DNA from 3 places in the Janthinobacterium sp. PSPC3-1 genome. Region 1 is predicted to be linked to each of the others. Evidence: predicted binding sites of a transcription regulator. Region 1 holds the regulator's gene; each other region holds the start of a gene.
The links. The regulator sigma-54, encoded in region 1, starts transcription at its own class of promoters, with help from an activator protein. The targets are predictions, from matches to a motif close to TGGCANGNAANCTGCTTT.
Positions count from the first base shown of each region.

Region 2: ACP7B7_RS19815 (pilin) is a predicted target of sigma-54. The motif match lies at 1,517-1,534, and genes of this name have one in related genera.
Region 3: ACP7B7_RS04885 (EDSAP-1 family PEP-CTERM protein) is a predicted target of sigma-54. The motif match lies at 960-977, and genes of this name have one in related genera.

Region 1 is NZ_JAFCTQ010000002.1:271,835-274,079, reverse strand. Features, by position in the region: gene lptB (LPS export ABC transporter ATP-binding protein) at 1-261, shown strand, start outside; gene ACP7B7_RS03430 (RNA polymerase factor sigma-54) at 266-1,744, shown strand; gene hpf (ribosome hibernation-promoting factor, HPF/YfiA family) at 1,813-2,172, shown strand.
Region 2 is NZ_JAFCTQ010000020.1:56,812-59,056, reverse strand. Features, by position in the region: gene ACP7B7_RS19825 (DUF6713 family protein) at 1-188, opposite strand, end outside; gene ACP7B7_RS19820 (flagellar brake domain-containing protein) at 281-1,003, shown strand; gene ACP7B7_RS19815 (pilin) at 1,016-1,480, opposite strand; gene sucD (succinate--CoA ligase subunit alpha) at 1,695-2,245, opposite strand, start outside.
Region 3 is NZ_JAFCTQ010000003.1:92,624-94,868, forward strand. Features, by position in the region: gene ACP7B7_RS04885 (EDSAP-1 family PEP-CTERM protein) at 1-880, opposite strand, end outside; gene ACP7B7_RS04890 (glycosyltransferase) at 1,083-2,245, opposite strand, start outside.

The DNA.
Region 1 (2,245 bases):
CCGCGTTTCGTGCTGCTCGACGAACCGTTCGCCGGCGTCGATCCGATCGCCGTGATCGAAATCCAGCGCATCGTGCGGTTTTTGAAGGAACGCAATATCGGCGTGCTGATCACCGACCATAATGTGCGCGAAACGCTGGGCATCTGCGACCGCGCCTACATCATCAACCAGGGCTCGGTGCTGGCGTCGGGCCGGCCCGACGACATCATCGCCAACGAGTCGGTACGCCGGGTGTATCTGGGCGAACACTTCCGCATGTAAGCCAATGAAACAATCCCTGCAACTGCGCACCTCGCAGCACCTGGCACTGACGCCGCAATTACAGCAATCGATACGCCTGCTGCAACTGTCCACGCTGGAATTGCACCAGGAGCTGGAGCAATTGCTGACCGATAATCCCTTGCTGGAACGGCTCGACGATCCGCTCGACCGCTCGCTGCGCCTGCTGTCCGATGGCGCCCTGAGTTCGACCGCCGCCCCCGGCGAAGCGCCACCGGCGCCGCCGGGCCAGGAAGCGCCGGCGCCAGCCGCCGAAGCGGAGTCGTTTGACGGCGATGGCGGCGAGAGCACGGCCGCGTCCGAGGGCGGCGACAGCGACTGGAACGAGGCCAGCCGCGGCAAGGCGCCCGATGACGAGGATTCCCGTCCGCAACTGGAGGCCCATCACTGCACCTTGCGCGAACACCTGATGGAACAGATGCGCGTGACCGTGCTGGAGCTGCGCGACCGCGCGCTGGTGGAATTGATCATCGATGCGCTCGACGACAATGGCTACCTGGAAGAGCCGCTCGACGATATCCTGGCGCGCCTGCCGGAAGAACTGGAAGTCGATGCGGATGAGCTGCGCACGGCGCTGTCGCTGCTGCAAAGTTTCGACCCGGCCGGCGTGGGTGCGCGCAATGCGTCCGAATGCCTGGCGCTGCAGATCAAACGCTTGCCGCAGGTGGCGCTGGTGACGCGGCGCATGGCCTTGAACATCGTCGAGAAACACCTGACCTGGTTCGCCCAGCGCGACTTCAACAAGCTCAAGAAAGCCCTCGACTGCGACGATGAAGACTTGCGCGAAGCACAGACCGTGATTCGCTTGTGCAACCCGCATCCGGGCGCCGTGTTCGCTTCCGACGTGTCCGATTACGTGGTGCCGGACGTGGTGGTCAAGCGGGCCCGCAATGGCTGGCAGGTATCGCTCAACAATGACGTCATGCCGCGCCTGCGCGTGAACGCCATGTACGCCAACCTGCTCAAGCAGGGCAAGGGCGAAGGCGGCATGGGTGCGCAGTTGCAGGAAGCCAAGTGGCTGATCAAGAACATGCGCCAGCGCTTCGACACCATCCTGCGCGTGGCGCAGGCGATCGTGGAACGGCAAAAGGATTTTTTCTCGCACGGCGCAGTTGCCATGCGGCCACTTGTGCTTCGCGAAATAGCTGATACACTGGGTTTACACGAGAGTACTATCTCGCGGGTAACAACCCAAAAGTACATGCTGACCCCGCATGGAATGTTTGAGTTGAAGTATTTCTTTGGCAGCCACGTCGCCACCGAAGCAGGAGGGGAGGCGTCATCGACGGCGATACGGGCCTTGATCGTGCAATTGACAGGAGCAGAGAACCCTAAAAATCCTTTATCCGACAGTAAGATTGCGGACATGCTGGGGGAACAAGGCATGGTGATTGCGCGACGTACTGTTGCCAAATACCGGGAAGCGTTGAAAATTCCGCCAGTGAGTCTGCGTAAGTCTTTGTAGTTTTTTCGGTTCCTCTGCGGGCCGGAACGATGGACACCGCACGAACCCGATCATCTTTAGGAGTGTGTATGAATCTCACCATCAGCGGACATCATCTCGAAGTGACACCAGCCATCCGTGAATACGTACAAACCAAACTGGAGCGCGTGAAACGCCATTTCGATCACGTTATCGATATTGCCGTGATTCTGACCGTCGACAACCTCAAAGAGAAAGAAAAACGCCAGAAGGCCGAAGTGAATCTGCGACTGAGCGGCAAGACCGTCTACGTGGAAAGCCTGGCGCAAGACCTGTATGCCGCGATCGACAGCCTGATCGACAAGCTGGACCGGCAAGTGATGAAGTACAAAACCAAAGTGCAAGGGCACGGTAAAGAGGCGATCAAGCATCTGCCAGACAACACTCCTGAAGAAGCCGCCGCCGTCTAGGCCTGCCGCTCCAGATTGTTGTGATCAACTAAGGGCGCGCTGTTTTATCTTCGCGCCCTTTTTTGCGCCCATT
Region 2 (2,245 bases), on a different contig from region 1:
AGCACCACGGCGATGGCCGCCAGGTTGAATGCCAGGAAGCCCTGCACGCCGCCCGGCAAATAAAACATTTCCCATTCACGCCAGTAGGCGGCGTCGATCTGATGCAGGATCAGGCATAACATGGTCCAGAAATAGCTGCGCGCCATGATGTCTTTCATGATAAACAAGATGACGCGATTGTAAAACATGAGTGCCAGGTCGCCGGCGTTTTTTGACAGCTATGCTTTTTCCGCAAGCTTCATGCATACTGCGATCACATCATCATGAGGAAAGCGCGCGCATGACAGACAAGGAGACCGCGATGGAAGCCAAGCTCGAACAATTCGAATTCGATGCGATGAACCTGCAGGTCGGTGGCCGCATCCAGTTCATCACGCATCGCGGCATCAAGCCGGTGCGGCATTTTTCCACCTTGATCGGCTATCTGCGCGATGAATACCTGATCGTCAAGACACCGCAGGAAAACGGCAAGGCCATCGTGCTCGACGAGGGTGACAAGCTGACCATCCGCGTGTTTTCGGGTGTCAGCGTGTGTTCGTTTGCCTGCAGCGTGCTGCGCGTGTTTGGCCGGCCGCTGCATTACCTGCATCTGAGCTTTCCGGACATCATCAACGGCACCAGCTTGCGCGGGGCGATGCGGGTCAAGGTCGAGTTGCTGGCGCAGCTGATGTGCCGCGACCAGCCCGAAGTACCGGTGTGTATCGTCAACCTCAGCGTCACCGGTGCGCTGATCGAGTCGCCCGGCATGCTGACGCCCGACGACAGCGGCGTGACCCTGGTATTTACCCTGCTGGCGCCGCCGCGCCAGCAGCCGCTGCGCATCGCGACGCGGGCCCGCATCCAGAATCTCAGCATGGGCAAATCCACCACCGCCATCGTCGGCGGGCAAGACGATGTCTATACCTATGGCCTGCAATTCATCGACCTGGAATCGGCCCACTATACCTTGCTGCAAAACCTGATCTATGAAGCCCTGATCACGGACCGGCAAAAAATCGTCTAGCGCCGGCGACCGTCACAGCGACGCCGCCGCCTGCGGTATATTGCTGCGCAAAATTGCTTCCCTGGCCGCCGTATTGGTGATGCTGGTCGAGTTGAACCAGGTCAGGCTGCTGCTGCCGGTACGCAATGCCATGGTGATCGTCTGGCCGCCAAGCCCCGTACCGAGGTCATTGGCCAGCGTCAGCGTGATATCGCCATTGAGAACGGCGGCGCTGGCCACTTCGCGCGTCGCGCTGAAGGCCGGAATCGCGCTGGGCGCCGCTTCGCTGGAGGTACTGCAGGCGGACGCCTCGCCACCATTTTCCTGCACGCACAAGGCGACCGCCGTCTTCAGCGGCGCGGCCGCCGCCAGCACATTGCTGACCTTGGCCCGCATCGTGTAGTCGCTGTATTGCGGAATCGCCACGGCTGCCAGGATGCCGGCAATCGCCACCACGATCATCAGTTCTATCAGGGTAAATCCGGACTGCGCGCGCATGGTGTTCTCCTGTGTTCACATGTTCATCAGGGAGAAAGTGCAAGCGCCATGCCAGCGCCGCGCACGGGCGGCGCCAGGCATCAAGGCAAGAAAAGCGACGCGGCACGTCCGTTTGCGCCCGCCGCCGTCGCCGCGTGACCAGAATGGCCGTGGCCGCCAGACAATAAAAAAAGGAGCCGAAGCTCCTTTTTTGTACTGTTTCAACCAGGCTGTATTACAGCATGGCTTTCAGCAGACGCGCCATTTCCGACGGGTTCTTGGTGACGGTGATGCCGCACGCTTCCATGATTTCCAGCTTGGCTTGTGCCGTGTCGGCGCCGCCCGAGATCAGCGCGCCGGCGTGGCCCATGCGCTTGCCTGGAGGCGCGGTGACGCCAGCGATAAAGCCGACCACCGGTTTTTTCATGTTGTCCTTGATCCAATAAGCGGCATTGGCTTCGTCAGGACCGCCAATTTCGCCGATCATGATGACCGCGTCGGTATCCGGATCGTCATTGAACATCTTCATGATGTCGATGTGCTTCAGACCGTTGATCGGGTCGCCGCCGATGCCGACTGCCGACGATTGGCCCAGGCCCAGTGCGGTCAGTTGACCGACTGCTTCATAGGTCAGGGTACCCGAACGCGAGACCACGCCGATGCGGCCCTTTTTATGGATGTGACCTGGCATGATGCCGATCTTGATTTCGTCTGGCGTGATCAGGCCTGGGCAGTTAGGGCCCAGCAGCAGCGTTTTGCTGCCCGACTTGGCCATGCGGTCTTTCA
Region 3 (2,245 bases), on a different contig from region 1:
GATCCACGCTTTCCACCTGGTTCAGCACCAGCGTGTAGTTGCCGGCAACCAGGGTATTGGTCACGGCGCTGAAGCTGCCGCCGCAAGCCGTGCCCACACCGGTGCCCGTCGGCGTGCCGCAGCCGGTGGGATCAAAGGTCAGCAGGTTGCCGCTCGTCAGGAAGTTGGTGGCCAGGCCGGTATTCAGGTTGGCGGAATCGGCCGCTTCCGTGCCGCCGAAGATGCCGGAGCCGAGCAGGCCGTCGGGCGTCCAGTTGAAGACGATGTTGCCGGCTGCATCGGTGATGCTGAAGGTAACCACCAGATTGGCCGTGGCACTGGACTGCAGGCCCACATTCGGTTGCAGGAAGACTTGCATGAACGGCGCCGCCAGGAAATCGAAGCTCAGGGTAGCCGTTGGCGAGCCGACCACGAAATCGACCGAAATGCCGGTGGTCGAGCCATTGCGGCCCGAAGCGTCGGCGGTACCCGCTGTATCGAGGTGGGCCTCGGCCACGTTGACGGCCTGGGTGGAAGTGGAGCCGGCCGGGAAGGGCGGAAATTGCGTGCTGACGATTTGCGCGTCGCCGCGCGAATAGGTGCCGGTCGGGCCTTGCTGCGTGAAGTCGTTCTGGCCCTTGGTGACGGCGCCGACGGTGGCTTGGGGCGCATCGAGGAAGCCCACGCCGCCTTGAATCACGTTGACGCCGTTCAGGGTGGCGGTGCTGCGCGAGATGGTCACGCTGTTCAGGGCGGTGACCGAACCGGTCAGTGGCGTCAGTTGCAGGCCGAAGATGTTGTTGTAGGAATAGCCGTAGGCGCCTGCTTGCGCGCCGCCGGCAGCGCACAGCAGGGCCAGCGCCGCTGCGGCGGGAAGCAGTTTCAGTCGGGAGAGTTTCATTTTAATTACCTCACAGCATGGAGTGGACAAGAAGGGAAGTCTGGTTTGAGTCCTGAAGACAGGTGCTCATGGCCATTCCCAAGCGACTTCCATGCCAAGCGTGGTCTTTGCTTGTAAATCAAGCACTTGCGTTATCGCTGTTGATGCCTGGCAGGGTTTGTACGGCGGGCTGTAAAAAATGCCGACGCTCCTGTTGGCGAGCTCAGGCAAGCAGGGTGCGCATGCGTTCCTGCAGGCGAGCCTGCGGCACGCAGGCCTGGAAGGCCGCCGCCAATTGCCGCGCCGCCTGCCGTGCTTGCGGGCTACCGAGCAGGTGCGTGACGGCCTGGCGCAAGGCGTCTTCCTTGAATCGGTCGGCGCGCAGCAGCAGGCCGGCGCCGGCCGCGACGATGCCGTGCATATTGAGAAACTGGTCGAGGTTGCCTGCGATGCCGATCACCGGCACACCGGCTGTCAATGCCTGCTGGCTGGTGGGGCTGCCGCCATTGCAGATCACCAGGCTGGCGCGCCGCGCCGCCGCATCGCCCGGCAGGAAGGGCGCCACATGGGCGTTCGGCGGTACGCTGCCCAGTTCGATGTTGCCGGCCGTGGCGGCCATCACGGTGACCGGCAAGGTCGATAGCGCATGCAGCACGCGCGGCAGCAGCTGCGACTGGCCGGAGCTGCCGAAGGTGACATAAATCAAAGGACGCCCCTCCTCGCCGCGCTCCAGCCCCTGCCACCAAGGCGGCAAGTCCATCGGTGGGGCCCAGATGACGGCGCCCAGGTAGCCGTGATGGGCGGGCATGGCCAGCGGTGGAAACAGCTGCGGGATATCGGCGTACAGGGTCTGGTCGGCATCGGTATAGATGCGGCGCAAATCGCTGCCCAGCGTGGGCAGGCCATGGCGGCGGCGCACGCGGTTCAGGGGTACGGCATGGCTGGCAAAGGCCAGCGGGCGTATCATGCGGAACAGGGGGTTGGCCAGCCAGACCGGCAGCAGGCGCGTCAGCGGCAGGCTGGGCACCGTGTAATGCGGGCGCACGTATGGACTCCAATAGGCATTGCTGACGGTAATGTAGGGGATGCGGCGCAGCCGGGCGCTGACCGACAGCGACAAGCGGAAGTCGCCGATCACCAGGTCCGGCCGCACCTCATCGAACAGGCGCAGGTCATCTTCCACGTAGGCTTGCAAGGTGGCTTCGTCATACACGGGCTTGCCTTGCGCCAGCGCCTGCAGGAATTGCCGCGATGGGATGCTGCCGATGCGCCAGCGCTGGAAGGGCACGCCCTGGAAGCAGAAATCGTAGCCATCGGCGCAGGCGAAGTGCACCTCGTGGTGTGCATCGTCCAGCCCTTGCGCCAGGGTCAGCGGACGGCCCACAT